Regions from separate parts of the Streptomyces sp. NPDC056883 genome, predicted to be linked through region 1. Evidence: riboswitches for the same ligand, from Rfam matches in the RefSeq annotation. Region 1 holds a riboswitch; the other holds the start of a gene.
The links. A riboswitch is a leader RNA that binds a small molecule or an ion and turns the genes downstream of it on or off. The one in region 1 is predicted to bind glycine.
Positions count from the first base shown of each region.

Region 2: another riboswitch for glycine. It lies ahead of gcvT (glycine cleavage system aminomethyltransferase GcvT); the one in region 1 lies ahead of gcvP (aminomethyl-transferring glycine dehydrogenase).

Region 1 is NZ_JBHUBS010000020.1:122,260-137,371, reverse strand. Features, by position in the region: gene ACFRU2_RS34805 (PRC-barrel domain-containing protein) at 876-1,241, opposite strand; glycine riboswitch at 1,359-1,457, shown strand; gene gcvP (aminomethyl-transferring glycine dehydrogenase) at 1,657-4,542, shown strand; gene ACFRU2_RS34795 (DUF5999 family protein) at 4,640-4,846, opposite strand; gene ACFRU2_RS34790 (hypothetical protein) at 5,125-5,745, opposite strand; gene ACFRU2_RS34785 (glutamate-cysteine ligase family protein) at 6,259-7,794, shown strand; gene ACFRU2_RS34780 (CPBP family intramembrane glutamic endopeptidase) at 8,001-8,744, shown strand; gene ACFRU2_RS34775 (PhzF family phenazine biosynthesis protein) at 8,770-9,588, opposite strand; gene ACFRU2_RS34770 (hypothetical protein) at 9,706-10,062, opposite strand; gene ACFRU2_RS34765 (PadR family transcriptional regulator) at 10,214-10,834, shown strand; gene ACFRU2_RS34760 (SRPBCC family protein) at 10,963-11,391, opposite strand; gene ACFRU2_RS34755 (DMT family transporter) at 11,584-12,543, shown strand; gene ACFRU2_RS34750 (DMT family transporter) at 12,709-13,740, shown strand; gene ACFRU2_RS34745 (pyridoxamine 5'-phosphate oxidase family protein) at 13,727-14,449, opposite strand; gene ACFRU2_RS34740 (aminotransferase class I/II-fold pyridoxal phosphate-dependent enzyme) at 14,487-15,112, shown strand, end outside.
Region 2 is NZ_JBHUBS010000031.1:34,188-49,299, reverse strand. Features, by position in the region: gene ACFRU2_RS40065 (flavodoxin family protein) at 1-171, shown strand, start outside; gene ACFRU2_RS40060 (MFS transporter) at 187-1,443, opposite strand; gene ACFRU2_RS40055 (winged helix-turn-helix transcriptional regulator) at 1,582-2,463, shown strand; gene ACFRU2_RS40050 (hypothetical protein) at 2,523-2,777, opposite strand; gene ACFRU2_RS40045 (hypothetical protein) at 2,949-3,473, opposite strand; gene ACFRU2_RS40040 (SsgA family sporulation/cell division regulator) at 3,600-4,007, opposite strand; gene ACFRU2_RS40035 (hypothetical protein) at 4,226-4,540, opposite strand; gene ACFRU2_RS40030 (L-serine ammonia-lyase) at 4,840-6,222, opposite strand; gene ACFRU2_RS40025 (APC family permease) at 6,367-8,025, opposite strand; gene glyA (serine hydroxymethyltransferase) at 8,194-9,450, opposite strand; gene gcvH (glycine cleavage system protein GcvH) at 9,465-9,845, opposite strand; gene gcvT (glycine cleavage system aminomethyltransferase GcvT) at 9,941-11,056, opposite strand; glycine riboswitch at 11,241-11,344, opposite strand; gene ACFRU2_RS40005 (AAA family ATPase) at 11,524-12,210, shown strand; gene ACFRU2_RS40000 (enhanced serine sensitivity protein SseB) at 12,337-13,047, shown strand; gene ACFRU2_RS39995 (enhanced serine sensitivity protein SseB C-terminal domain-containing protein) at 13,115-13,855, shown strand; gene ACFRU2_RS39990 (ABC transporter permease) at 14,330-15,112, shown strand, end outside.

The sequences.
Region 1 (15,112 bases):
GTGAGGGCCGGGACGCAATTCGCGGGCACCTGCTGGGTGCCGGGCTGCAGCCGGGTGCCAGCCGTTGGCCGCGGCCGCTCCCGCGGCTGCGTACGGGATGGGCAGATCGCCGGGACGCGGCAGTGCTGCTGGACCGGCCCTGGCCTGGATCCTGAGGACCTCCCGGCCGCCGCGGTCGCCCGTGCGGGCTGTCCGTACTCGTTGAGTGCGCGGGGTGTCAGGTGTGCTGCCTGCTGAGCGCTCCCTGCGCCGCTGTCCGGCAGGAGGCTGTCCGCTGTCCGCTGTCCGCTGTCCGCAGGCGGCTTTCTGCGGAGCGCTGACTACTGGCGCTGCCTGCCGCCCGCTGGGCGCTCCCTGCCATCCGCTGTCCGCAGGCGGCCACCCGCTGGGCGCTGTCCGCAGGCGGCTTCTCCTTGGGCGCGCTGCCGGCCGTCGGCTGCCCACAGGCGCCTTCCTGTGGAGCGATGCCCGCTGGCGCTCCCTGCTGTCCGCTGTCCGCAGGCGGCTTTCTGCGGAGCGCTGACTACTGGCGCTCCCTGCCGTCCGCTGTCCGCAGGCGGCTACCCGCTGGGCGCTTGTCCGCAGGCGGCTTCCTGGGGTGCGCTGCCTGCGGGCGCTTGACTGCCGTCGGCTGCCCGCTGGGCGATCCCGTCCGCAGGTGGCTGGCCGCTGGGCGCTCCCTGCTGCCCGGTGGGTGCCGCTGGGCGTCGTGTGCGCCCGCCTCGATCCGGGGCAGGCTGGTTTTGCTCGGCGTCCCGGACCTGTGGCCCGGCTCCGGGTGCTGGGGGCTCGGGTGGCTTGTTCGGTGGAGTGGGGGCGCGGGTCTGGCCGGTGTGTGCCGGGTCCCGGTGGGAGGTTGGGAATGGTGGGGGCGGTCAGGGGGTGTCGGGGGTTTTGTGGCCGAAGTCGTGCTGGAAGTCCGACGGGAGGGCCAGGTCCAGGCCGTAGTGGTGGTAGAGCTGCAGCTCCTGTTCGGGGGAGAGGTGGCGGCCGACGCCGAAGTCGGGGGCGTCCTTGATCAGGGAGCGTTCGAAGGGCACGCGCAGGGTGTCGCCCACCATCTCGCTGGGCTCCAGCGGGACGAAGGCGTCCCGGCTGAAGAGTCCGGTGCGTACGGCGGCCCATTCCGGGACGCCCGTGGCATCGTCGAGGTAGACCTCGTCGACGGTGCCGATCTTGGTGCCATTGCGGTCGAACGCCTTGCGGCCGATCAGGCTGCGGGGATCGATGTCGGTCTGCACGGTCCGGTCCCTCCATTGGGCGCAACTCCTCCGTAATGACTACAAAAGTGCATTTCCGGAGAGGGGGCCACTCGAGGGAGACCCCAGATCCTCGCTGGTAGGCTGGGTGACGGCTGTTGACCCTGTGCGGGAGAGTCCTCCGAGTGAGTGAGACGGAGGCGCCGAAGGAGCAAATCCTCCCCGGAATCTCTCAGGCATACGTACCGCACGTGGTGAGGCCACTCTGGAAAGCAGGGGCGGGTACCGGGCGCGCAGTGCCGGTCCCTCTCCTCACCGACGGTGAAAGCCGGACCTCGTGGGCGATCCCCGCGCGGCCCGGTGAAGCTCTCAGGTTGTGATGACAGAGGGGGAGGCCGTCCGGGTGCCCGCGCCGTGGTGCCCCTCGCAGGTCGTACGACCCAGGAGGCCTCCGTACATGACCGCCAACCGCATTCCGCTCTCCCAGCTGGAGCGAGGCATCCCCTTCGAGCAGCGCCACATCGGCCCGGACGCCGAGGCGCAGGCGAAGATGCTCGCCCATGTGGGCTACGGCTCGCTGGACGAGCTCACCGCAGCCGCGGTGCCGGATGTGATCAAGACCACTGCCGCGCTGAACCTGCCCGAGGCGCGCACCGAGGCCGAGGTGCTCGCCGAGCTGCGTGAGCTCGCCGACCGCAACCAGGTGCTGTCGTCGATGATCGGTCTCGGTTACTACGGGACCTTCACGCCGCCGGTGATCCTGCGCAACGTCATGGAGAACCCGGCCTGGTACACGGCGTACACGCCGTACCAGCCGGAGATCTCCCAGGGCCGCCTCGAAGCCCTGCTGAACTTCCAGACCGTCGTCGCCGAGCTGACCGGCCTGCCGACCTCCGGTGCCTCCCTGCTCGACGAGGGCACGGCTGCCGCCGAGGCCATGACCCTGGCCCGCCGCGTGGGCAAGGCCAAGGGCAACGTCTTCCTCGTCGACGCCGACGCGCTGCCGCAGACCATCGCGGTGATCCAGACCCGCGCCGAGCCGATCGGCATCGAGGTCGTCGTCGCCGATCTGAGCGAGGGGATTCCGGCCGAGATCGCCGAGCGCGGCGTCTACGGCGTGCTCCTCCAGTACCCGGGTGCTTCCGGCGCCGTGCGGGAGATCAAGCCGGTCATCGAGCAGGCGCACGCGCTCGGTGCCATCGTCGCCGTCTCCGCCGACCTGCTCGCCCTGACGCTGCTGACCTCGCCGGGCGAGCTGGGCGCGGACATCGCCGTCGGCACCACCCAGCGCTTCGGCGTTCCGATGGGCTTCGGCGGACCGCACGCCGGCTACATGGCCGTCCAGGCCAAGCACGCCCGCTCGCTGCCCGGCCGCCTCGTCGGAGTCTCCGTGGACGCGGACGGCAACAAGGCGTACCGCCTGGCGCTGCAGACCCGTGAGCAGCACATCCGCCGCGAGAAGGCCACCAGCAACATCTGCACCGCGCAGGTGCTCCTCGCCGTCATGGCCGGCATGTACGCCGTCTACCACGGCCCGGACGGGCTGCGGACGATCGCCCGCCGCACGCACCGCTACGCGGCTCTGCTCGCGGCCGGTCTGACGGCCGGCGGGGTCGAGGTCGTCCACGGCGCCTACTTCGACACCGTCACCGCGCGGGTCCCGGGCCGGGCCGCCGAGGTCGTGGCCGCGGCCCGCGAGGGCGGGGTCAACCTGTACCAGGTGGACGCCGACCTGGTCTCCGCGTCCTGTGACGAGACCACCCTGCGTGCCGACATCGACGCGGTGTGGGCGGCCTTCGGGGTCACCGCCGACCTGGAGGCGCTCGACGCCACCACGGCCGAGGCGCTTCCCGAGGGGCTGCTGCGCTCGGACGAGTACCTGACCCACCCGGTCTTCCACCAGCACCGCTCCGAGACCGCGATGCTGCGCTACCTGCGCAAGCTCTCGGACAAGGACTACGCGCTGGACCGCGGCATGATCCCGCTGGGCTCCTGCACCATGAAGCTCAACGCGACCACCGAAATGGAGTCGGTCACCTGGCCGGAATTCGGCCAGTTGCACCCGTTCGCCCCGGTCGAGCAGGCCGAGGGGTACCTCACGCTCATCACCGAGCTGGAGGAACGTCTCTGCGAGGTCACCGGCTACGACAAGGTCTCCATTCAGCCGAATGCCGGCTCCCAGGGTGAGCTCGCCGGCCTGCTGGCCGTCCGCGCCTACCACCGGGCGAACGGCAACGAGCAGCGCACCGTCTGCCTCATCCCGTCCTCCGCGCACGGCACCAACGCCGCGAGCGCCGTGATGGCCGGCATGAAGGTCGTCGTCGTCAAGACCGCCGACGACGGCGAGGTGGACGCGGACGACCTGCGCGCCAAGATCGAGCAGTACCGCGACGAGCTCGCCGTGCTGATGATCACGTACCCCTCCACGCACGGTGTGTTCGAGGAGCACGTCGCCGACATCTGCGCCCAGGTGCACGACGCCGGCGGCCAGGTCTACGTGGACGGTGCCAACCTCAACGCCCTGGTGGGCCTGGCCAAGCCGGGTCACTTCGGCGGCGACGTCTCGCACCTGAACCTGCACAAGACCTTCTGCATCCCGCACGGCGGCGGCGGCCCGGGCGTCGGCCCGGTCGGTGTCCGGGCGCACCTGGCCCCGTACCTGCCCAACCACCCGCTCCAGCCGACCGCCGGTCCGGAGACGGGCGTCGGCCCGATCTCGGCCGCTCCGTGGGGCTCGGCGGGCATCCTGCCGATCTCCTGGTCGTACGTGCGTCTGATGGGTGGCGAGGGCCTCAAGCGCGCCACCCAGGTGGCCGTGCTCGGCGCCAACTACATCGCCAAGCGCCTGGAGCCGCACTACCCGGTGCTCTACACCGGTCCGGGCAACCTGGTCGCGCACGAGTGCATCATCGACATGCGCCCCCTGTCGAAGGCGACGGGCGTGAGCATCGACGACATCGCCAAGCGCCTGATCGACTACGGGTTCCACGCGCCGACCATGTCCTTCCCGGTCGCCGGCACGCTCATGATCGAGCCGACGGAGTCCGAGGACCTCGCCGAGATCGACCGCTTCTGCGACGCGATGATCGCCATCCGCGCCGAGATCGAGCGGGTCGCGGGCGGCGAGTGGCCGGTGGACGACAACCCGCTGGCCAACTCCCCGCACACGGCGGCTGCCCTGGGCGGCGAGTGGAACCACCCGTACACCCGCGACGAGGCCGTCTTCCCGGGCGGGGTGTCGGCCGCGGAGAAGTACTGGCCGCCGGTGCGCCGCATCGACGGTGCCTTCGGTGACCGGAACCTGGTGTGTTCCTGCCCGCCGCTGGACGAGTACGACAACTGATGCAGTGACATGCAGAAGTGACATGACGAAGTGACATGACGAAGGGGCCGGTCCGGGAGTTCTCTCCTGGGCCGGCCCCTTTCGTTTCCGTCGTGGGCTAGGCCGCCTTCATCACCTGCGTTGCCGCGAGCGGGCGGTGCGGGGCGATGATCCGGCCGTCCGGCAGCAGCTCACCGGTGTCCTCGAAGAGCAGGACGCCGTTGCACAGCAGGCTCCAGCCCTGCTCCGGGTGAACGGCCACGGGGTGCGCAGCCTCCCGGTCGGCGGAGTCGGCGGACGGGCATGCTGGCTTGTGCTGGCACATGGATGCGTTCTTTCGCTGCGGTGTGGTCTGTGTGCTGCGGCTCGGTGCGTTGTGCGCGTGGTTCATGGCCGCCCCCCGTATCAACGACTTGGCTCGGTCAGAGTCCCCAGTGTTCCCCCACGGCGTGGTGTCCGGAGGGATTTCCCGGCAGCTGTCCTCATAGATTGATGACGCATCACCCGTGCGGGCGGTTCAGCTCAACTCCCCTGTCATTTCGGATGGTTAGCCGGGGGCCCGAGTGGGCTAGGCCGAATGGGCAGAACCGGCCAGGGGCCGGGTCAGGCGGCCGGTGCGGCCATGGAAGGCGGCACCGGGGGAGCCGTCGGCGTGAGCCGGTGGGTCAGTACGGGCAGCAGTTCGGACACGGGGTGCGGGCGGTAGGCGGCGATGCCGGGCGGGGCGGGGGCGAGGGGGACCAGGAGGTCGGCGGCGGCCGGCAGGCCGGCGGAGGCGTCGGCGCCCACCGATCCGTGCAGCCACAAGGTCAGCATGTACAGCTCCGGTACGGACAGCAGGCGCGGCTGGTAGTTCTTGCCGAGCGATTCGGCCTGGCGCAGCGCGCGTTCGGTGGCGGCGACGTAGGGGCCCTCGAAGAAGTGGGAGAAGACCCAGCCGTCGGGGGTCAGCCGGGTGTCGGCCGCCGCGACGTAGCGGTCCCCGCTGCGGATCAGGAACCGCCAGCCGGTCAGCCGGGTGCGCGGCGGCCTGCCGCCGGCGGTCAGGCCGGAGATGTGCAGCCGGTCCAAGACGTGGACGGGCAGTGGCAGTTCGGCGGTCATCGGTCCCTGGAGGGAGCGCAGGGCCGGGGTGTGCGCCTCATGGACGGCGGTGGGGGAACCGAGGGCCGCGAGGACGCTGCGCAGGGCGGGCGCGGGAGCCGGAGGGACGTGCAGCGGCATGGTGGGTCGCCTCTCGCTTGGGAGACCTGTGGAACGGGGCGGGTACGGGGTGCGGACGGCGCTGTCGCATTCTGGGGTCAGAGGGGGGCTGAGGGGCAATGGCCGCGCGCCAACTCTCTGCCTCGCATGCGGAGTTTATCTGACATGTGTTCACGCAGTGTTTCGGCTAGCTGTCCCGCCTATTGCCGACAAGGCGCTTACCGGTCCCTCTGACGTGGCATTCATGCCGGGTGCGCGCAAAAATTCCGCGCTGACCTCGGAGGTTACCGGATGACGGCTCGGCTGAAAAGCGTCGGTTATCGATAACCGGCAAGGTCTACGCTGTATTTGCGTAGCGCCGCTTGCCAGGTGAATGTGCCAAAGCGCCCGTCGGCCAAACCGGCGCGCGCTCCCCGCCAGTCGCGCCCCTTCCGCGTTATCGATCACGCCGCCGGGGCATCATCGACCGTAACGCGCGCCCGGGCGGGGGATCCATTGCCTGCCGGCCGGGCCCAGTCGAGGAGGGACGCTCCGATGGGGGAGAAGGTCGTGGCGGGCGGATTCGACCTGTCCGATCGGCAACGGTACCGGAGGAAGCTTCATGAGTGCCTGGAGGTACTGGAGCGACTTCTGGAGGAGAAGAGGTTCGATCGCCCCAAGAACATGATGGGGCTGGAGATCGAGTTGAATCTCGCGGGTGCCGACGGGTTGCCGAGAATGGTGAATGCGCAGGTCCTCGAGCGTATTGCGAGCAACGATTTCCAGACCGAACTGGGAATGTTCAACCTGGAGGTGAACGTACTTCCGCACCGGCTCGGCGGCCGGGTATTCGACCAGCTCGCCGAGGAACTGAGCGCGGGTCTCGGCTATGCCCACCGGCAGGCTCTGGAGGTCGACGCCGGGGTGGTCATGATCGGAATTCTGCCGACGATCTCTCGCACCGACCTGGTCACCGCCAACCTCTCGGCGGTGGACCGCTACTCGCTGCTCAACGAGCAGATCCTGATGATGCGGGGAGAGGACTTCGTCCTCGACATCGAGGGAGTCGAGCGGCTGACCTGGACCTCCGGGTCGATCGTGCCGGAGGCCGCCTGCACCTCCGTACAACTGCACCTGCAGGTGACCCCGGCACGGTTCGCGGACGTATGGAACGCGGCCCAGGCGGTGGCGGCCGTACAGATAGCCGTCGGCGCCAACTCGCCCTTCCTGTTCGGGCGGGAGCTGTGGCGGGAGTCGCGGCCGCCGCTCTTCCAGCAGGCCACCGACACCCGGCCGCCCGAGCTCCAGGCGCAGGGGGTGCGCCCGCGCACCTGGTTCGGCGAGCGGTGGGTGGACTCGGCGTACGAGCTCTTCGCCGAGAACGTCCGCTACTTTCCGGCCCTGCTGCCGATCTGCGACGAGGAGGAGCCGCTGCGGGTCCATGCCGAGGGCGGGGTGCCGAGCCTGCAGGAGCTGGTGCTGCACAACGGCACCGTCTACCGCTGGAACCGGCCCGTCTACGGGGTCGCCGACGGGGTGCCGCACCTGCGCGTGGAGAACAGGGTGCTGCCCGCCGGCCCGACGGTGGCCGACGTCGTCGCCAACGCGGCCTTCTACTACGGGCTCGTACGGACGCTCGCGGACGAGCAGCGCCCGGTGTGGAGCCGGCTGCCCTTCGCGGAGGCGGAGGCCAACTTCGACGCGGCCTGCCGCTACGGCATCGACGCCCGGCTGCGCTGGCCGCGCCGGGGCCGGGGCGGGGGACTGGCGAGCGTGCCCGCGGTCCGGCTGGTGCTGGAGGAGCTGCTGCCGATGGCTGCCGCCGGACTGGACGCGTGGGGCATCGAGCCCGCCGACCGGGACCACTACCTCGGCATCATCGAAGAGCGGTGCCGACGCCGGGTGAACGGGGCCACCTGGCAGGTGGACACGTACCACCGGGCGCTCGCGGGCGGGCTGGAGCGGGACGCGGCGCTCGCCGCGACCACGCGCCGCTACAGCGAGCTGAGTCACCGGGGCGATCCCGTGCACACCTGGCCGGCGGGGCTGGGGGGTGGCACCGCGGGGGCCGGACCGGCGGCCGTGGACTGATCCCGGGGCCCCGTGAGGCCCAGTGAGGTCACGTGAGGTCCCGTCCGGTGATCCCCTTGCCCCGTGGAGGAGGCAGTATGGGGTGATCGGGGCGGGACGCCCCGCGAGATGTCGCAGCGGTGGCGGGACGGGAGACGGGCGTGCGGACGGAGCCGGAACCGGAGGTCGGGGAGCTCGAACTCGGCGAGCGTTCGAGCGGGCGCAGGATGCTGCGCTCCGAGACGCTGCTCGTGCTCGCGCTGTCCCTGGGCGCGAGCGGGGTCTCGGCGCTGATCAGCTTCATCGGCTCGCTGACCAAGCCGGGCGGGCTCAAGGACCAGGCCGCCACGCTCAACGGTTCGTACGCCCCCGGCCGGCCCTGGCTGGACCTGGCCTGGCAGCTGTTCGGCATCGCGAGCGCGCTCGTCCCCGTCCTGCTCGTCGCGCACCTGCTGACCCGTGAGGGCGCGCCCGGGCTGAAGGTGCTGGGCTTCGACCGCACCCGGCCCTGGTGGGACCTGGGCCGGGGCGCGCTCGTCGCCGCCTGCATCGGCAGCGCGGGACTGGCCTTCTACCTGGGGGCGCGGGCGACCGGCTTCAACCTCACGGTGGTGCCGGAGGCGCTGCCCGACGTGTGGTGGAAGTTCCCCGTGCTGATCCTCTCCGCGGTGCAGAACTCCGTGGTGGAGGAGGTCATCGTGCTGGCCTACCTGCTGCGCAGGCTCGGGCAGCTCGGCTGGTCGCCGATGGCCGCGCTGGTGGCCAGCTCCGTGCTGCGCGGCTCGTACCACCTCTACCAGGGCATCGGCGGCTTCATCGGCAACGTGGTGATGGGCGTCGTGTTCGTGCTCGCCTACCGGCGCTGGGGCCGGGTCGGCCCGCTCGTCGTCGCGCACGCGCTGCTCGACATCGTGGCCTTCGGCGGGTACGCCCTGCTGGCGGGCAAGGTGGGCTGGCTGCCCACGCCGTAGGCGCACCGTCCGGCTGCCCGGACGCCTACGGTGCGGTGAGCAGCTCGCCGTCGACGACCGTGACCGCGCGCCCGATCAGCAGCGTACGGTCGCCCAGCAACCGGACCCGGACGAGGCCGGTGCGGGCCCCGCCCTGGAGGCCGACCAGCTCCGTGCGGCCCAGCCGCTGCGCCCAGAAGGGGGCCAGCGCGGTGTGGGCGCTGCCGGTGACCGGGTCCTCGTCGATGCCGAACGCGGGGAAGAAGCCGCGCGAGACGAAGTCGTAGCCGCGGGAGGGGTCCTCGGCCGCCGCGGTCACGATGATCCCGCGCCGGGCGTAGCCGCGCAGGGCGGCGAGGTCCGGCGTGAGCTCCCGTACGGTCCGCTCGTCGGCCAGCTCCACCACGAGGTCCCCGATGTGCTCGGAGGTGTCGTGGACCGACTTGGCCGTCGCGCCCAGCGCGCGCTCCACCGCGGCGTCCGGCTCGACCTCGGTCAGGGAGGAGGTCGGGAAGTCCATGACCAGGCTCCCGTCCTCGGCGGCGGTGACCTTCAGGATTCCGCAGCGCGCCGAGAAGCGGACCGTCCCCGTGGCCAGACCGCTGGTGGCCAGGACGTGGGCGGTGGCCAGGGTCGCGTGGCCGCACATGTCGACCTCTGCGGCCGGGGTGAACCAGCGCAGCGCCCAGTCCGCCTCGCCGCCGGGCGGGAGCGGATGGGCGAAGGCGGTCTCGGAGAGGTTGACCTCGGTGGCGACCTGCTGGAGCCAGGAGTCCCGGGGGAACCCGTCTTCGAGGAGCAGGACCCCGGCGGGGTTGCCGCCGAAGGGACGGTCGGTGAAGGCGTCGACGATTCGGATGCGCATGTCATCGACCGTAGGGACGCGGCGGAGCCGGCCGCAAAGGCCAATTCGGGATGACTGGACTGGCTGCCTGCCCGTGTCGCTCCCCGCCCCTTGACTGGCGATCCGAGGTTCGGCGGCTTACGGCTGTGGCGCTACGGCGGGTGTCGCAAGGTCGAGCGCGCGGGCGAGGGCGGCGGTGAGGGTGAGCCGGACGGTGTCGCCGAAGCGCTCGGCCATGGGCGACACAAGGTCGTGGCCGAATCCGAGCAGGCTGCCACCGTCGGCGAATTGGTGCCAGTCGCGCCAGTCCTCCAGCCCGTCGCAGCAGCTGGGCCGGAAGGTGACGCCCGTGGACGTGTCCGTGACCTGCGGACCGCCGGAGGCGAAGACGTCCTCGAAGGTCAGCAGGCCGTGGAGGAACGAGGTGACCGGGTCGGCCTGCCGGGGCGGCCCGTCCTCGCCGGGGTCGCTGCTATTGCAGCCCGCGATGCTCACGATCGCTGCCCCGACCTCGGCGAGGACAGGCGGTCGCGGCTGTTCGTTGAGGAAGTTTCCGATATATCGTTGACGCATCGCGATGGGTCAGCGATAGTGGAAACATCGCATCAGCGACAACGAATCACCGAATGAGGAAAGGAGCGCAGTCATGCGTTCACACGGACAGCACGGACACGACCACGGGCATGAGCACGGACGGGGTCACGGCCACTGCGGGCCGGACCGTCGGGAGGAGTTCCAGCGGCGACGTGCCGCCTTCGGGCCGTTCGGGCCGCCCTTCGGCGGTGGGCCCTTCGGTGGGCGCGGTGGCCGCGGCGGGCCGCGCGGCCGGGCCCGGCGGGGTGATGTGCGCGCCTCCATCCTGGCGCTGCTCACCGACCGGCCGATGCACGGCTACGAGATGATCCAGGAGATCGGCGAGCGCAGCGGCGGGGCGTGGAAGCCCAGCCCGGGGTCGGTCTACCCGACCCTGCAGCTGCTGGAGGACGAGGGCCTCATCACCAGTGAGAGCGAGGGCGGCAAGAAGCTGTTCACGCTCACCGACGCCGGTCGCACCGAGGCCGAGTCCGGCCCGGACGCCCCCTGGGCGGAGGCCGGCCGGGGCTTCGACTTCGAGGCGATGAACGAGGTCCGGACGGCCGGTTTCGGCCTGATGGAGGCCTTCGGGCAGGTCTTCAAGACCGGCACGCCCGCGCAGCGGGAGAAGGCCCTCGCCGTCATCAACGACGCCCGCAAGAAGCTCTACCTGATCCTGGCCGACGAGCACTGAGTGTGAGTGAGTGCGAGTGGGTGTGGGTCGGGCGGGCCTTTCGATATGACGGCGCGCCCCCCGGGATTCCTCGCGGGGCGCGCCGTCGTGTCCGTGTGCCTACGGACCTGGTCGTTCGGGGGTGGGGCTCAGGCGACCAGGCCGGAGAGCTTGCGGAGCGACTCGTTCAGGGCGGCGGTGGCCGAGTCCTTGAGCTTGCCCGCCATGAGGGAGACCGCGGCGCCGGTGAACTCGCCGTCGATGCGGACCGTGGTGGCCCCGCCGTCCGGGGTCAGCGTGTAGCGGGTCAGGATGGCCACGCCCATCGGGCCCTTGCCGGTGAGCGCGAAGACGCGGCCGTCCTCCAGCTCCGAGATCGTCCAGAGGACCTCGGCGGGGAAGCCCATCATCTTCATGTCCTCGGTGAAGGTGGACCCCAGGGCGAGGGTCTCGGGTCCGCCCTTCGGGAAGTTGGTGTGGGTCATGCTCCACTGGCCGTAAGCGTCCCAGTCGGTCAGCTGGGACCAGAGCTTCGCGGCGGACGCCTCGATGCGTGATTCCGCGGTGACTTCAGCCATGCGACCACCCCTTCTCGTCAGGTACGTGCGGCGGAAGGTAGTCCCGGCGGACGCAACATTCAAGACTGACGACCTGTCAGATTTGGAGGAGCGGGGTGGGTGCGGACCCGGTCGGTGTCGGGTCGGTCTCGGGAGCGTCTCAACAGGTGTCACCGGTCTGTCGCTCCTGACGGGGCCTGCCATGATGTCCGAATGCAAGCGTCAGGGAGACATGCCGGGCTGGGCCTCGCCCTCATTTCGGCGATCGCGTTCGGTGGTTCGGGTGTGGCGGCGAAGCCGCTGATCGAGGCGGGTCTGGACCCGCTCCACATGGTCTGGCTCAGGGTGGCCGGGGCGGCTCTCGTGCTGTCCCCGCTGGCCTGGCGCCATCGCGATCTCGTACGCCGCAAACCCCTGCTGCTCGCGGGCTTCGGGCTCGTCGCCGTGGCCGGCGTCCAGGCCTTCTACTTCGCCTCGCTGTCCCGGATCCCGGTCGGCGTGGCCCTGCTGCTGGAGTACCTCGGCCCGGCGCTGCTGCTCGGATGGATCCGCTTCGTACAGCGCAGGCCGGTGACCCGGGCCGCCGCGGCCGGCGCCGCCGTGGCCGTCGTGGGACTCGCCTGCGTGGTGCAGATCTGGGCCGGGCTGAGCCTCGACCTGCTCGGCGTGCTGCTCGGCCTCGCGGCCGCCTGCTGCCAGGCCTTCTACTTCGTCTTCGCCGACCAGGGCAGCGACGGGGACGACCTGCCCGACCCGATGGGCATGATCGCGTACGGCATGATCGTCGGCACCCTCGTGATGACCGTGATCGCCCGGCCCTGGCAGATCGACTGGCAGGTACTGGGCGGCGACGCGGCGCTCGGCGACCTGATGGTGCCCGCGCCGGTGCTGCTCGGCTGGGTGGTGCTGATCGCGACGGTGTTCGCGTACCTGACCGGTGTGGTCTCCGTGCGCAAGCTGTCGCCGCAGGTCGCGGGTGTGGTGGCCTGCCTGGAGGCGGTCGTGGCGACCGTACTGGCCTGGGTGCTCCTCGGCGAGCACCTCTCGACCTGGCAGATCATCGGCGGTGCGCTCGTGCTGGGCGGGGCCTTCATCGCGCAGACCTCCCGGCAGACCGCGCCCGGGGTCGCGGAGCCGGTGGCCGCCCTGGACCGCGACCCGAGCAAGGTCTAGGCTCTCGATCATGCTGACGACCGTGCTTCCGCCGCCCGCCGCCTAGCGCGGGCGGCTGCCACCACGTAGGAGAACCCGGCCCGGGCCGTGACCCGGGCGGATTCGCGCTGCCCGCGAAGCGATGACCTGCTCCTTTCATCCTTCACGCACGCGCGGAGAACTCTCGTGTCGATTCAGTCGGACCAAACGCCCGCCACGCCCGCCACCGGGCGCAGCCTGCTCTTCCTCGTCATCGCCGGAACCGCCTGGGGCACGGCGGGGGCGGCGGCCTCGCTGCTCTACCTCGCCAGTGACCTCGGCCCGCTCGCCCTGTCGTTCTGGCGGTGCGCGGGCGGGCTGGCGGTACTGCTCCCGGTCCTCGCCCTACGCCGCCGCCCGCGGGGCGCAGGGGCAGGGGGGCGTGCCGTTCGGGCGCGGGCCTCGGTGGGGTCGCTCATCGGGACCGGGCTGCTGTTCACCCTCTTCCAGTCCGCGTACTTCGCCGCCGTGCGCGAGACCGGCCTCGCCGTGGCCACCGTGGTCACCCTCGGATCCGGGCCCGTGCTCATCGCGCTCGGGGCCCGCTACTGGATGGGGGAGCGGCTCGGCCGGGGCGGGACCGTCGCGGTCGGCGGGGCGCTGGCCGGGCTGGCCGTGCTCGTCCTCGGCAGCGGGGGCGGCGAGGTGCGGCCCCTCGGCGTCGGCTGGGCGCTGCTGTCCGCCGCCGGCTACGGGGCCATGACCCTGCGGGCCAGGCTGCTCGGGCGGCGCGGCACGGGCGGGGAGCCGCTGGTCACCACCGTCTGGTCGGTGGGGGTGGGCGCGGCGTGCCTGTTGCCGTTCGCCCTGGTGGAGGGGCTGATGCCGCACACCGCGGAGCCCGTCCGGGTGCTCTGGCTGCTCGCCTACATGGCCACCGTGCCCACCGCGCTGGCCTACGCGCTCTACTTCAGCGGGGCCGCCGCGGTACGGGCCGCGACGGTGTCCGTGATCATGCTGATCGAGCCCGTCGGCGCGGCGGCGATCGCCGTCCTGGTGCTCGGGGAGCGGCTGACCGGCCCGGTCGCGCTGGGCACCGTACTCCTGTTGACGGCCGTGGGGGCGCTGATCGCCGCCGAGTCGCGGCGGCCGGCGGACGTCAGTGACCCGGAAACGCGGGAGGGCGGGCCGGAGGTCCGGCCCGCCCTTGCCGCCGAGGCGGCCGTCAGAGTGCGGTGATGTAGTCCGGGACGGGGATGCCCGGGGCGAGGTCGGCGGCCGGGACCGGGGTCCCGTACGCCGGCGCGACCGGGACCACGCCCGTCCAGTAGGGCAGGGCGACGTCCTCGGGGTCGTCGCCCGGGCCGCCGGTGCGGACCTTGGCGGACACCTCGTCGAGGTCCAGGCGGATCACGGCGGTGGCCGCGAGCTCCTTGGCGTTCGGGGGCCGGGAGTCGGCCGAGCGGCCCGGAACGACCTGGTCGACGAGGGCGTCGAGCGCGATCCGGCGCTCCTGCGGGTCGGTCACCTCGTAGGCGGTGCCGTGCACGACCACCGAGCGGTAGTTGAGCGAGTGGTGGAAGGCGGAGCGGGCCAGGACCAGGCCGTCGAGGTGCGTCACGGTGAGGCAGACCGGCAGCCCCGGGTCGGCCTTGCCGGCCGCGAGGAGCGGGCGCGAGCCCGTGGAGCCGTGGACGTAGAGGGTCTGGCCGACCCGGCCGAAGAGGGTCGGCAGGACCACCGGCGCGCCGTCGCGGATGAAGCCGAGGTGGCAGAGGTAGGCCGCGTCCAGTATCGAGTGCACCGTCTCGTGGTCATAGTGCGCGCGGTCGCGGTACCGGCTCGGAACGGTACGGCCGGTGGGCGCGTACCCGGCGGCCGACGCCTCGGTGGGCGCTGCCGTCGTCGACGTACCCGTGGTGGTCTCGGGGGCAGGCGTGACGCTCATCGTGCGGACTCCGTTGTATTAGTGCATACTGTGCTTTGTGCTAGGAGAGTATCTGATCATCGGGCGGCGCGCATCGGAAATCGCCGCGAGTGTGGAAGCGGGCGTCGCCTCGGGCGCGCTCGCGCCGGGAGCGCTGTTGCCGCCGATGCGGGAGCTCGCCGGTGTGCTGGGGGTGAACCCCAACACCGTGGCGGCCGCGTACCGCACGCTGCGCGAACGCGGGGTCATCGAGACCGACGGGCGTCGCGGCAGCCGGGTGCGGGCCCGCCCGGCGACCGCGCCGCGCGACGAACTGCGGATGACCGTCCCGGCCGGGGTGCGCGACATCGCCTCCGGCAACCCGGACGTGCGGCTGCTGCCCGCGCTGGACGAGGCGCTGGCGGGCGCGGCCCGCCGGTACGCCGCCCAGCCGACGCTCTACGGCCAGGACCCGGTCGTCCCGGAGCTGGCCCGGCTCGCCAGGGCCGCCTTCGACGCGGACGGGGTGCCGGCCGGGGACGTGGCGGTGACCTCGGGAGCGCTGGACGGCATCGAACGGGTACTGGCCGCGCACCTGCGGCCCGGCGACGCGGTCGGGGTCGAGGATCCGGGGTGGGGGAGCGTGCTCGACCTCGTCCCGGCGCTGGGGCTACGGGTCGTGCCGGTGGCCGTGGACGACGACGG
Region 2 (15,112 bases), on a different contig from region 1:
GGCGGGCCGGACAACGACTTCACGAACCGCAACACGACCTTCATGACCTGGAACCAGCTCCACCTGGCGAGGATGCTCAAGGACGCCGGTGGCATCCCCGCCCACGGAAACCAGCGCTCCGAGTGGGACGCCGGCTGCCGGTTCGACTTCGAGAACCCCGAGCACCGCTGAGCTCGGGCCGGCCCGTCAGATGAGGTCGCGGTGGCGGCCCACCTTGGTGGAGAAGAGGTAGAGCGGGGGCAGGAGGGCGGCGGCGCAGACGGTCCAGAGCGCGGTACGGGCGCCGAAGTGGGTGGCGAGGAGACCGGCGGTGAGCGCGCCGAGCGGCAGCGCGCCCCAGGAGACGAAGCGGACCGTGGCCATCACGCGGGACAGCAGTTCCGGGGGTGACTGCGTCTGCCGGTAGGTGCGGGTGGTGATCGAGCCGATGACGGTGCCGAAGGCGAAGCCGGCGTTGCCCAGGGCGAACCAGAACGCGTCCCCCGCCGACGTGGTCAGCGGGGCGAGCAGGAGCAGCGCGCCGCCGGCCAGATCGGCCAGGATGATGCCCCGCGCGGTGCCGAGGCGCGTGGTCACGCGGACCGCGACGGCGGCGCCGGCGAGCGCGCCGACCCCGTCCATGGCAAGGACGAGACCGAGCTGCATGGAGTCGAGGCCGGCTCCGCGGACCAGGTAGAGGGGGGTGAGGGCGACGAGGGCCGCGTTGAGGAAGTTGGCGGCGGTCGCCCAGATCATGCAGGGGCGCATGACCGGGTGCTTGGTGACGTAGCGCCATCCCGCGCGGATCAGCCGCAGCGCGCTCTCGCCGGTGCGGGGCGCGGGGCGGCTCTCGGGGAGGGTGCGCAGGAGCACGGCGGAGGCCAGGTAGCTGGCGGCGTCCACGACGATCGCGCCGACCGGGCCCGTCACACCGATCAGGACGCCGCCGAGGGAGGGTCCGCCGGTGTCGGTGACGGCGTGCGTGCCCGACATGACGCTGTTGCGGGCGGCCAGCTGCCGGGCCGGGACGACGGCGGGCAGGAAGGTCGAGTTGCCGATGTCGAACAGCACGGTCGCCGAGCCGGTGACGAGCGCCGCGAACACCAGGTGCGGATAGGTGAGCGTGCCGATCCACCAGGCGAGCGGCAGCGATCCGAGCGCCGCGAACCGTACGAGGTCGAGCGTGACCTGGAGCCGGCGCAGCGGCACGCGCTGCGCGAGGACGCCCGCCGGGAGGCTGAGCAGCAGCCAGGAGACCTGCCCGGCGGCGGCGAGCAGGGCGACCTGGAAGGCGGTGGCGTCCAGAACGGTGAGGGCGACGAGCGGCAGGGCGAGGGAAGTGACGGCGGTGCCCGCGCCGCTGACCGTGGCGGCGGCCCAGAAGCGCCAGAAGACGCCCGGCGACGAGGTCTCCCGTTCGTCTTCGCGTCGGTCGTGCTCTTGGATCGCTTGCGTTCCGCTCATGCGGAGCCCACCCCCGGGTCTTGTCAGTCTCTTTTGGGAACTAACCTGTTCCAGGTGAGTTTCTATCCGGAACTGACCTCATGGCGCAAGATGGTTCCGACGAACGGCCGCCGTGCGCGCAGAAGTGGAGACGTGGTGATGAGGTCGATCCCCGAGCGGGACGCCGCCTGTGCGATCGCGCAGGCCGCGGCGGTGGTCGGCGACTGGTGGAGCCTGCTCCTGATCCGGGAGACCGCCAGGGGGCACCACAGGTTCGACGCGCTCCAGGAGGAGCTGGGCATCTCCCGGAAGGTGCTCGCCGAGCGCCTGGCGCACCTGGTGGAGACGGGGGTGCTGGAGAAGGTCCCGTACCAGGAGCGGCCGACGCGGCACGAGTACCGGCTGACCGAGAGCGGCCGGGGGCTGCTGCCGGTCCTGCTGTCGATGCAGGACTGGGCCGACCGCTGGCTCCTAGGTGACGGCTCTCTCAGCGGCACCGCCGGCGAGGCGAGCGCGGAGGCGCGGCGCGTCGCGGACCTGACCGGCCGGCAGTTGCCGCGCCTGCGGCTGTCCGGTCACCGGGACGGCGTGCCGGTCGACCCGGTGGCCGACGCCGTGGCCACCGTCCTGTTCTGCTATCCGGCGACCGGGAGCCCCAGCCCCCTGCCGGAGGGCTGGTCGCAGATCCCCGGCACCGTCGGCTGCACGCTGGAGAACCGGCTCTTCCGGGACGCCTACGAGGACTTCCGCGCCGCGGGCGCGGAGGTGCGCGGCGTCAGCACCCAACGCCCCGACGAACAATGCGTGTTCGCGAGCCAGGAGGGCATCCCCTTCACCCTCCTCTCCGACGTCGACCTCCGCCTCGCCGCCGCCCTGCGCCTGCCGACCTTTCGTGCCGGACAGCTGCTGCGGCTGAAGCGGACCGTGCTGGTCGTCGACCGCGACGGCACGGTGCGGCACGCGCGCTTCCCGGTGACGGACATCCCGGCGGCGGTGAACGAGGCGCTGGCCGAGGTGCGGCGCCTGGCCGCGGAGGACTGACATCGCGTCGTCGCGGGGTTCGGTCGCACGCCGTATCGATCGTCCTCCGCCGAGACGGTCTAGCTCTGCTTCTTGGACTCCAGCCACTCCACATAGTTGTGCGAGGCATTGCTGCCCTGCTTCCCCGGCGAGATTTTCATGATCGCCTGGTTCTTCTCCGGGTCCCCGGTCAGGTACGCCTCGGTCAGGACGTACGGAAGGCCATCCACGCGGAACCGGATGCTTCCGTCGGGGTAGGCGCTGACGCGAATCCTTCGGCCGTCGGGAAGGGTGACGTCTTCGGTGAAGTGCGCCTTGACGGGCTGATCAGCCATACAGACCTCCAGGTCGTACAGGCTCGATGGGGCTGTCAATCTACTGCCAACACCCAATGCTCCAAGGGCAGTTCGGTGAGCGAGCCTTCGTGTGGACGCACCTGGCCGCCCTGCTCGAGCGGTCCGGCGGGATGCCGGTAGGTCCCGGCCCGGCCTCCCGCCGGTGGGTGTTCAGCAGACGTTCGGGTGCGCGATGTCCAGGACGAAGCGCTCCGGAGCGTGCAGCTTGAAGGAGGTGTAGGCGGGCTTGGTGTCGAAGGCGGCGCCGAAGGTGACGTACCCCTCGTAGTCGCCGGTCAGGGCGATGCCCTTCAGCTTGGGCAGGTAGATCTTGAGGAGCTTGGGCCCGCGGTAGACGTTGTTGCCCGCGTCGTCGTGTCCGGCGGCGGGGTGCAGGCGGATCTCCAGGAAGTACCGCCCGGCCAGCGGGACGGGCTTGCCGGACCCGTCGTAGACCAGCTTCGGGACGGGGGTGACGGTGACCCCGGGTACGTACCCCTGAAGGTCGATGACCACCCGGTCGTACGTGCAGTGACCGCCCCAGCGGGCATTGACGACGAGCGGAGTCTGGGTGGCCGTGGTGGTGGATGCGGCCGTGGTGGCCGCGGCGGAAGCCGGTGCGGCGAAGGCGAGCATGGCGGTGAGCAGTGCGCCCAACCCCAGTGCGGTGGCCTGCCGGCGGCGTGGACGGTTCATTGCGTCCCCTCGATTCCGAGAGACGGGGAACGGTGTCACCCGTGAAGACGCGCCCGCTACGGTCGTGGTTGCACCGGGATCACCCGGTCTGCCGGGTCCCGCGGGGTGCCGCCGGATCCGCCCCGGTCAGCTGGGCAGGAGGGCGCTCAGCTCGGCGTCGAGGTCGTAGTACCGGTGCTCCTGGCCGCGCGGCACCAGCTCGGTCATCCGGCGGCACAGCGCCTGTACGTCCTTGGCCCGGGCCGACACCACGCACGACTGCTCGCCGTTGCTGAAGGCGAAGAAGACCCGCGGCTCGGTGCCCTTCCAGCGGGGCCACACCTGTATGTCGCCCTCGCCGGTGGCGCAGACCTGGCCGTCGAGCAGCAGTTCCCGGGAGAAGACCCAGCGGGCGAGGTGCATGCCGGCACCCTCGAAGTCGAGGGAGATCTCGTAGGGCCGCTTGGTGCGGTACACGAAGACGCCCCGCACCGGGACGGCCGCGGGCGCGGTCTCCAGGCGCAGCGGGAGGACGCGGTGTTCGGTGCCGGTCATGCGGGCGCCTCTCTCTCGGGGTGGGCACTCGCCGGCGCACGCGCCACATTTGCCCACTCCGGCAAGCTAGCCCACCCCCGGGCCCCTTTCCCGTGGCCAAAGGTCCCGTCCGGCCGGGCCGCTCGGCCCGACTTCTCCCGACGCACCGAGCCCCGGCCTCCGGGGGGAGGTCGGGGCTCGGCGGAAGGACGTGACCGGGGCGGGGGCCCCGGCCGGAACTACGGGAGCGGGTTGTAGATGAAGGACTCGTGGGAGTTGGACTGGCCGATCGCGGTGAAGCCCGAACCGTTGGCCTGGGCGCCGTTGTTCTGGTTGGAGGCGCCGAAGCCCGAGGCGACCTGCTGGGCGGTGGAGGAGTTGCCGGTGTTGCTGCCGCCGACCCCGCTGCCGAGGACGCCGGCGAGGGCCGCGTTCGACGCGGTCCCGGCCGCACCTGCCCCGTTGTCGGCCTGGGCGACGCCCGAGAAGAGCGCGAAGGCGAGGGGGAGCGATGCGGCGGCCGCCATCACGCGGATGCTGCGGGTGCTTGCCATGTTTCAAGTCCTCCAGTTAAGCAAAACGGCTGTGGTCCAAGACGGTTGGCCGACCGTCGGGGGTGTGGACGCGACGTCGTGCCCTCACCCTGGCGCAAGTGATCATCAAGAAACCAGCCCAGACTGCCTTGTTCCCCCTCAAGCATGAGTAACCCACCGTCAAACCTCATATACCCCCCAATCCCGAACGAAGTTACTGGCGTAACCCACCTGTCCGGCAGGGGAAACGACGAAGGCCCCGACGCCAAGCGTCGGGGCCCGAATCGGTCAGGTCGGTCAGGTCGGTCAGGGGGTACGGATCAGCACTCGATGACGTTGACCGCGAGGCCGCCGCGGGCGGTCTCCTTGTACTTGACCTTCATGTCGGCGCCCGTCTCCTTCATGGTCTTGATGACCTTGTCGAGGGAGACCTTGTGGCTGCCGTCGCCGCGCATCGCCATCTTGGCCGCGGTGACGGCCTTGACCGCCGCCATGCCGTTGCGCTCGATGCAGGGGATCTGCACGAGGCCGCCGACCGGGTCGCAGGTCAGACCGAGGTTGTGCTCCATGCCGATCTCGGCCGCGTTCTCGACCTGCTCCGGGGTGCCGCCCAGCACCTCGGCCAGCGCGCCGGCCGCCATCGAGCAGGCCGAGCCGACCTCGCCCTGGCAGCCGACCTCGGCGCCGGAGATCGAGGCGTTCTCCTTGAAGAGCATGCCGATCGCTCCCGCGGCGAGGAGGAAGCGGACCACGCCGTCCTCGTCGGCGCCCGGCACGAAGTTCATGTAGTAGTGCAGGACCGCCGGGAGGACGCCCGCCGCACCGTTGGTCGGGGCGGTGACGACCCGGCCGCCGGCCGCGTTCTCCTCGTTGACCGCCATCGCGTAGATGGTCGCCCACTCGCTGCGGTGCATCATCGGGTCGCCCTCGGTGCGCAGCTGGCGCGCCGTGGAGGCGGCCCGGCGCTTGACCCGCAGGCCGCCGGGGAGGATGCCCTCGCGGGACATGCCGCGCGCGACACAGGCCTGCATGACGCGCCAGATCTCCAGCAGACCCTCGCGGATCTCGTCCTCGGTGCGCCAGGCCTTCTCGTTCTCCAGCATCATCGAGGAGATCGACAGGCCGGTCTCGTTCGCGAGACGGAGCATCTCGTCACCGCTGCGGAAGGGGTACTTCAGCGGGGTGTCGTCCAGCTTGATCCGGTCCTCGCCGACCGCGTCCTCGTCCACGACGAACCCGCCGCCGACCGAGTAGTAGGTCTTCTCCAGCAGCGGGGTGCCCGCCTCGTCGTACGCGAAGAGCGTCATGCCGTTCGCGTGGTACGGGAGCGAGCGCCGGCGGTGCAGGATCAGCTGGTTCGGCTCGTCGAAGTCGATCTCGTGGCCATCGCCTATTTCAGTGCCGAGCAGGCGCAGGCGGCCCGTCTGGCGGATGCGCTCGACCTCGGCGTCGGCGGTCTCCACGTTCACGGTGCGGGGCGAGTGGCCCTCCAGGCCCAGCAGCACCGCCTTGGGGGTGCCGTGGCCGTGCCCGGTGGCCCCGAGCGAGCCGAAGAGCTCGGCGCGGACCGAGGCGGTCTGGGCGAGGACGCCGTCCTTCTTGAGCCGGGTCACGAACATGCGCGCGGCGCGCATCGGTCCGACGGTGTGGGAGGAAGAGGGACCGATGCCGATCGAGAAGAGATCGAAGACGGAGATGGCCACGGTTGCGGACTCCTATGTCTGCTCGTGGGTGGGAAGCGTGGGCAGGAGGGGTTGATCGGGGTGATCTGCGGATTTTGTCCGGCAGCCGAGCTTAACGCGGTGAGGTGAACAGCTCGGCCGCCGGACGGGTCGGGAGGGGGACGCTCAGGCGTGGCTCAGTTCGCGCTCCGGTGCGTCGGACTGCTCGGCGGCGGGGGTGTCGGCCCCGGGGGCGTCCAGGACCGGGTCCGGGCCCGGCAGGCCCGCGTAGTGGGCCTTGACCCCGGACCGTACGGCCCAGAAGTAGAAGCCCAGGGCCGAGAGGCCCACGAGGGCGATGTCCACGCCGCCCGGGATGACCCCGTGGCCGCCGAATTCCTTGCTGCCGAGCGCCGACAGGGTGCCGAGCCACAGCAGGAAGGCGATCATCCACCAGGCCGGGGCGAACTGCTTGGCCAGGTTCTTCTCGCCCTTGCGCTTGAGCACGACGGCCGCGATCGGGGCGGCGACCAGGGTGAGGAGCACCACCTTGCCGGTGTCGGGCCACTTGGACCAGTACAGGGCGCAGGCGGCGAAGGCGAAGGTGATCGGGCACAGGATCCGGGCCGCCGGCAGGCGGAAGGGACGGGGCAGCTCGGGCTTGGTCTTGCGGAAGACGCCGACCGCGATCGGGCCGATGAGGTACGAGACCACCATCGCGGCGGAGACCACGCTGGCCAGGGCCTCCCAGCTGTGGCCGACGGTGACCAGTAGCAGGATCGAGAAGCCGAGGTTCAGCCACATCGCGGGACGCGCGGTGCCGTACTTCGGGTGGACCTCGCGGATCTTCTTCGGGAAGAAGCCGGTGTCCGCGAGGTTCTGCGCCATGTACGAGGCCGAGGCGACGTTGCCGATGTTCGCGCCGGACGGGGAGATGAAGGCACCGAACTGGAGCATCGTGACGACCCAGTGCAGCATCAGCATCTTGGCGAGGTCGGCGAACGGCGAGGAGAAGTTGATGCCGCTCCAGCCGCCGGCCTCGGCCAGCTTCTCCGGCGGGACACCGCCGATGAAGGCGATCTGCAGGGCCAGGTAGATGACCAGGCCGAGGGAGAGCGCGCCGACCAGGGCCAGCGGAATGGCGCGGCCGGGGTTCTTGGCGGCGCCGCCGAGGTTGACGACGGCCTGGAAGCCGTTGAAGGCGAAGACCACGCCGGAGGTGGTGACGGCGGTCATGACCGCCGACCAGCCGTTGGGCGCGAAGCCGCCGTGGTCGGTGAAGTTGCCGGTGTGGAAGCCGGAGGCGATCAGGGCGATCACGGCGAGCACCGGGATGGCGAACTTCACCAGGGTGAGGAGGTTGTTCGCCTTGGCGAGCAGCGCGACCGACCAGTAGCAGGCCAGCCACAGCGCCACGGTCAGGAACAGCGCCATCGCCATGCCGGAGGTCGTCAGGCCGCCGTTCTCGACCAGGCCCTTGGCCCAGCCGAAGTTCCAGGAGGACATGTACTGCGTACCGGCGATGGACTCGATCGGGATCAGGGCCGCGATGGCGATCCAGACCGCCCAGCCGGTGATGAAGCCCAGCACCGGCCCGTGCGAGATGGTGCCGAAGCGGGCCATCGAGCCGGGCAGCGGGTAGGCGGCGCCCACCTCCGCGTAGGACATGGCGATCATGCCGATGAAGACGGCACCGATGACCCAGGCGATGATCGCCGCGGGCCCTGCGACGGCGGCCGCCTGGCCCGCCCCGAAGAGCCAGCCCGATCCGAAGATCGAGCCGAGCCCGATCATGATCAGGGCGAAGAGACTGAGTCCCTTCTTGTTCGCTGCGCTCATGTCCATGAGGTGTGCTGTCCGTCCTGCCAGGGGGTCTGCGTCGATCCTTTATTCGGAGCCTATTTGCCATTTATTGGAAGAATCAGCGGCAATAGGTCGCATCCGCCTGGGGCTTTGGTCATGAAAGGGGCCCGGCCCTGTGCACAACAAGACCGGGCCCCCTCAAGCCGGTGCCTAGAGCGTCGGGTACAGCGGGAACTTCGCGGCGAGCGCGGAGACGCGCGCCTTGAGGTCCTCGGCGTCGTACGCCGGCTTCAGCGCCTGCGCGATGATCTCGGCGACCTCGGTGAAGGCCTCGGCGTCGAAACCGCGGGTGGCCAGCGCCGGCGTACCGATCCGCAGACCCGAGGTGACCATCGGCGGCCGCGGGTCGTTCGGGATGGCGTTGCGGTTGACCGTGATGCCGACCTCGTGGAGGCGGTCCTCGGCCTGCTGGCCGTCCAGCTCGGAGTTGCGCAGGTCGACCAGGACCAGGTGCACGTCGGTGCCGCCGGTGAGGACGTCCACGCCCACGGCCTTGACGTCGTCCTGGACCAGACGGGCGGCGAGGATCTTCGCGCCCTCCAGGGTGCGCTCCTGGCGCTCCTTGAACTCGGGCGAGGCCGCGACCTTGAAGGAGACGGCCTTGGCCGCGATCACGTGCTCCAGCGGGCCGCCCTGCTGACCCGGGAAGACCGCGGAGTTGATCTTCTTGGCCAGCTCCTGCGTCGACAGGATGACACCGCCGCGCGGACCGCCGAGGGTCTTGTGCGTGGTGGTGGTGACGACGTGGGCGTGCGGCACCGGGTTCGGGTGCAGACCCGCGGCGACCAGGCCCGCGAAGTGCGCCATGTCGACCATCAGGAACGCGCCGACCTCGTCCGCGATGCGGCGGAAGGCGGCGAAGTCGAGCTGGCGCGGGTAGGCGGACCAGCCCGCGACGATCAGCTGCGGCTTGGTCTCCTTGGCGAGGCGCTCGACCTCGGCCATGTCGACCTCACCGGTCTCGTCGACGTGGTACGGGACCACGTTGTAGAGCTTGCCGGAGAAGTTGATCTTCATGCCGTGGGTCAGGTGACCGCCGTGGGCCAGGTTCAGGCCCATGATCGTGTCGCCCGGCTTGATCAGCGCGAACATCGCGGCCGCGTTGGCCTGCGCGCCCGAGTGGGGCTGCACGTTCGCGGCCTCGGCGCCGAAGAGCGCCTTGATGCGGTCGATCGCGATCTGCTCGACCACGTCGACGTGCTCACAGCCGCCGTAGTAGCGGCGGCCGGGGTAGCCCTCGGCGTACTTGTTGGTCAGGACCGAGCCCTGGGCCTCCATGACGGCGACCGGAGCGAAGTTCTCCGACGCGATCATTTCCAGGGTGGACTGCTGGCGCACGAGTTCGGCGTCGACGGCGGCGGCGACGTCCGGGTCGAGCTCGTGGAGGGGCGTGTTCAGTACAGACATCAGGGTTCCCTGGGTCAGTTGCCGGCGGTGAGCTTGGCGTACTCGTCGACGGAGAGCAGGTCGGCCGGCTCCTCCGTGACGCGCACCTTGAAGAGCCAGCCACCCTCGAACGGAGCCGAGTTCACCAGCGACGGGTCGTCGATGACGTCCTGGTTGAACTCGACGATCTCGCCGGTGACGGGGGAGTACAGGTCGCTGACCGACTTGGTCGACTCCAGCTCGCCGCAGGTCTCGCCCGCGGTCACCGTGTCACCCACCTCGGGAAGCTGGGCGTAGACGACGTCACCGAGCGCGTTGGCCGCGAACTCCGTGATGCCGACCGTCGAGACGCCGTCCTCGGCGACCGACAGCCACTCGTGCTCCTTGCTGTAACGCAGCTGCTGGGGGTTGCTCATGGCCTGATTCTCCTGGATGCGGGGGAGTGGATACGAACGGTGGTCGTGCGAGGGCGGCGCGGGGCGCCGACGTGCGGGTACGAGCTGTACGAGGATTACTTCTGCCGCTTGTAGAACGGCAGTGCCACGACCTCGTACGCCTCATGCGTACCGCGAATGTCCACGCCGACGCCGGAGGTGCCGGGCGCGGCGTGCGCCGCGTCGACATAGGCCATCGCGATCGGCTTGCCCAGCGTCGGGGACGGGGCGCCCGAGGTGACCTCGCCGACGACCTGGCCGTCGAAGGTCACGGAGAAGCCCGCACGCGGAACGCGGCGGCCCTCGGCGATCAGGCCGACCAGCTTGCGCGGCGGGTTGGAGGCGGCGCGCTCGGCGGCGGCCTCCAGGGCGGCGCGGCCGACGAAGTCGCCCTCCTTCTCGAACTTCACGACCCGGCCCAGACCCGCGTCGAACGGGGTGAGGGAGGTGGTCAGCTCGTGCCCGTACAGCGGCATGCCCGCTTCCAGGCGCAGGGTGTCGCGGCAGGACAGACCGGCCGGGACCAGGCCGACGCCCTCGCCCGCCTTGGTCAGCGCCTGCCACAGCTCCACGGCGTGCTCGGGGGCGACGAACAGCTCGAAGCCGTCCTCGCCGGTGTAGCCGGTACGCGCGATCAGCGCGGGCACCCCGGCGACCGTGCCGGGCAGGCCGGCGTAGTACTTCAGCCCGTCCAGGTCGGCGTCGGTGAGGGAGGCGAGGATGCCGGGGGACTCCGGACCCTGCACCGCGAGCAGCGCGTACGCGTCGCGGTCGTCGCGGACCTCGGCGTCGAAGCCGGCGGCGCGCTCGGTGATCGCGTCCAGGACGACCTGGGCGTTGGAGGCGTTCGCGACGACCATGTACTCGGTCTCGCCCAGGCGGTAGACGATCAGGTCGTCGACGATGCCGCCGTCTTCCTGGCAGATGTGCGTGTAGCGGGCGCGGCCGACGCCGACGGTGGAGATGTTGCCGACCAGGGCGTAGTCCAGGACCTTGACGGCCTCGGGGCCCGTCAGGGTGATCTCGCCCATGTGGGAGAGGTCGAACAGACCGGCCTTGGTGCGGACGGCGTTGTGCTCGTCGCGCTCGCTGCCGTACCGCAGGGGCATGTCCCAGCCCGCGAAATCGGTCATGGTCGCACCGAGGGAACGGTGCAGCGCATCGAGGGCGGTCAGGCGGGGGGCAGTGCTCATGGGTGTGGCTCCCGGGTCCCAGGGCATGACATGACGAGGAGGAGTTCCTCCCCATCTGTCATCGGAACCTGAGAGGTTCGCCGAGAGTTCCCCGCTTCAAGGGGAAGGCCATCGACTTGCACCTTGGGTGGAACCGTCGCCGGAGCCCTCACGGGCGGTGGCGCGGCTCGCTTTTCAGATCTGCCTCATCCACGCGGTACGGGGCCTGAGAGATTCAAGGGAGGTACTTGCTCCTTCGGCGCCCGGGCACCGCCTTGCGGCGTGCCGGGACTCTCCCGCGCGGATTCAAGCGGCCGGTATGCAGTTAGGTGTCCAGATGGCGCACATCATTGCACGACGTGCGGCCGAATGGGGGAGGGGGTCCGCAAGCGGAGCGGACCGGGAACGGAACCGGCGCCGCCGGATTACCGTCTCTTTACACTCAGGGGGAACGGGTCCCGTGACCCGTATCGGGGGAGGCGATCACTGTGCGGAGATTCGGAGTACTGGCGGCGACGACCACGGGCACCGTCGAGGACGCGGTGGCCGGGGTGCCGACGCAGCGCGCCGTCGTACGGGATCCGGCGGCGGCCGCGGCGGCGGGGGAGCCCGGAGCCGTACGCGACCTGCGCGGATCCGAGGGGCCGCGGGCGCTCCGCTTCGCCGCCGGGGACGTCGTGGTGGTCTCCGGACTGCCCGGCGGCGGCAAGAGCACCCTGATCAAACGGGCCGCGGAGGGCGGCGGCATCGATTCCCAGGACGCCCGCGAGCGGTGGGAGCGCCGGATGCCGGCCGCCCTGCCCTACGCGGTGTACCGGCCCGCGGTCCGCATCGCGCACTACTGGGGCCTGTGGCGGGTCCTGCGCTCCGGGGCCCCGGCCGTCGTCCACGACTGCGGTACGCAGAGCTGGGTACGGGCGCGGCTGGCCTCGGCGGCCCGGCGGCGCGGCCGCGCGCTGCACCTCGTGCTGCTGGACACCACACCCGAGGAGGCCCGGGCCGGGCAGGCCGCGCGGGGCCGGGGCGTCTCGGCGTACGCCTTCGCCCGGCACCGGGGCGCGGTGGCCCGGCTGCTGCGCGAGGCCGAGGCGGGCCGCCCGCCGGCCGGCTGCGCGTCGGTGACCCTGCTGGACCGGCCGGCGGCGTCCCGGCTGACGTCGATCGGCTTCCGCTAGCGGACGGCGGAGACGGATAGCGGATAGCGGGCGGCGGATGGCGGGCGGGGGGCGGCCCCCGGCCGGGGTGTCGCAGGCGCCCGTTAATCTCGGGTCGAGACCAAGGGCAAGCGAGCGGAGACGTACATGTGGCCGGGTAACGAGCTGGAGCAGGTGCTCGGGGCGGCGCTCGGACAGGCGGACGCCGGGGGGCGGATCCTCGAGGTCCTCGGGCGGAGCCACCTGTGGATCCCGCTGCCCGGCGGGGTGAACAGTCTGAGCCTGCCCACCATGGACATCGACGGCGCCGCCTACGTGCCCGTCTACAGCTCCGAGGAGCAGTTCCGCGCCTGCGCCGGACCCGCCATGGACTTCGCCGTCGCCCCCGCCGTGGACTTCGCCCGCGGCCTGCCCCCGCAGCTCGGCATCGCGGTCAACCCCGAGGGGGCCGTCGGCGTGCCCCTGCCCCCGCCGGCCGTCGCGGAGCTCTGCCGCACCGGCCGCAGCCCGCTCGACGGCCCCGCCACCGGCGGCCGGGTCCGGCTCTACGAGCCCGACTGGCAGGAGGACCCGGTCGAGTTCCTGGCCGCCGCTGCGGAGGAGTTCCGCGCCACCGGAGTCGTCGCGTCCGCGCACCGCTGCCTCGCCAGCGTCGAGGGCGGCGCGCCGGAGTTGTACGTCGGGGTCCACCTGGTGGGATGGGAGCCCGGCATGCGAAACGCCCCGATGGACGCGCTGGGCCGCGCCCTGACCCGCGTACCACCGCCCTGGCCGGTGCAGTTGATCCTGCTCGACGCCGCCGAGGACCCGGTCGTCGACTACATACGTGAGCGCGTACGCCCCTTCTACCTGCCGTAGTGACGCTTAAGCTGGTGGCCGACACGCGTGGACGACGGGCGGACGAACAGACGAAGAGGGGTACCGGGTGAGTGCGTCAGGCACGGCCGCGGTCGGGCAGGTCGAGCACATGCTGCGCCAGGTGACTCCGGGGCGCTACGAGAGCTACGAGTCTCTCCTGCACGCCCTGGCCGAGGGGCGGCTGTGGATGCTCCTCTGGCAGGGGCAGCCCGGCTCCCCCGAGGCCCAGTACGGGGGCATGGAGGTCGAAGGGCTCGGGTACGCGCCCTGCGTGACCTCCCCGCAGGAGCTGGCCGCCAGCGGCTGGAACCGCGGGTACGAGGTGGTCACCGGCCGGGACATCGCCCGCGCCCTCTACCCCGACCGCTGGGGGCTGTGGCTCAACCCGCACGCCCAGGGCGGCGGCGTCGGCATTCCCTGGGCCGACCTGCGCCGGATCGCCACCGGGCTGGACCGGATGCCGGCCGGCCCGCTGCGGCTGTCCGAGCCCGCCATCGAGCTGCCGCAGTTCTACGGGCTGCTCACGCAGCACGCGCACCGCACGCCCGCCGTCCGCTCGCTGCGCCGCGCCTGGGTGCAGCCCGCGCTGGGGTCCCCGTACCTCGCCGTCGGGCTCGACCTGTACGACGCCTCCGCGCACGCGCTGGAATCCGTGCGCGAGATGATGCGCCAGTCGGTCGGCGCGGTCCCCGAGGGAGTGCCCGTGTGCACGGTCGCGCTCGCGGACGAACACGATCCGGTGGCGATGTGGCTGCGGGCGCAAACCAGGCCCTTCTATGACCGCGAGGGACAGGCGCCCGCCTACTGAGACATCGGTATTCAGCCACCCGAGGCCGCACGGAACAGTCGTTCCGTGCGGCCTTTGCGTTGTCCTGATTTCGACGCTGATGTACGCCCAATAGGCGCAGTAGTACGCCGAGTTGGGCGCCATGTCCGATTCCGTACCGAACAGGATGTCTTGCTCCGCTGAGATGACAGCGAAGTCCGGATAACGGGAACTCGACCCTCAGATCACGGTTGCGCATCCATTCACCTGCGGGTCTGGCGGCTGATCGAGCGCCCGATGAAGACTCCCCACCCAAGAGCGGGTGAGTCCTCCAAAGACGATCCCGTCACGGGAACTTCGCCTGTTGTTTCGCACAGCACCATGCGCACCACCAGCACGGCCCGTTCCGCAGCAACGCATCCGTACCTCGCACTCCGAGCGCCACTCCGCACCAACGCCGCCACAGCGGCGGGCATGGGCCGGCCCACCCGTCGGCCGAGAGGGGTCCCCACCACGATGACGGCACCACTGCACGACATGAGCGCGGAGACACCCGCACCCGTGTCCGTAGCCGACGTCCCCGCCAAGGCCATCGAAGGCCGCTCGCCCGGCCGCATCGCCTGGATGCGGCTCAAGCGCGACAAGGTCGCGCTGGCCGGCGGTTTCGTCGTGCTCCTGCTGATCCTCGTCGCACTGTTCGCGCCGCTGATCGTCAGCGCGTTCGGCCACCCCCCGGAGGAGCTGCACGAAGACCTGCTGGACCCGCTGCTGGGCCTGCCCGCCGGTGACTACGGCGGCATCAGCGGCGACTTCCTGCTGGGCGTCGAGCCGGTCAACGGCCGCGACGTGTTCAGCCGCATCATCTACGGCGCCCGCATCTCCCTGCTGGTCGCCTTCCTGTCCGCCTTCGTGGCGGTCTCCCTGGGCACCTTCTTCGGCATCGTCGCCGGCTACTTCGGCGGCTGGGTCGACGCGGCCATCAGCCGGGTCATGGACCTGCTGCTGGCCTTCCCGCAGCTGCTCTTCATCATCGCGCTGGTCTCGGTCGTCCCCGCCAAGCTCTGGGGCTTCGAGGGATCCGGTCTGCGGATCGCCGTACTGGTCCTGGTGATCGGCTTCTTCGGCTGGCCCTACATCGGCCGCATCGTCCGCGGACAGACCCTGTCGCTGCGCGAACGGGAGTACGTCGAAGCCGCGCGGAGCCTGGGCGCGGGCCGGATGTACATCCTCTTCCGCGAGCTGCTGCCGAACCTGGTGGCGCCGATCACCGTCTACGCGACGCTGATGATCCCCACCAAC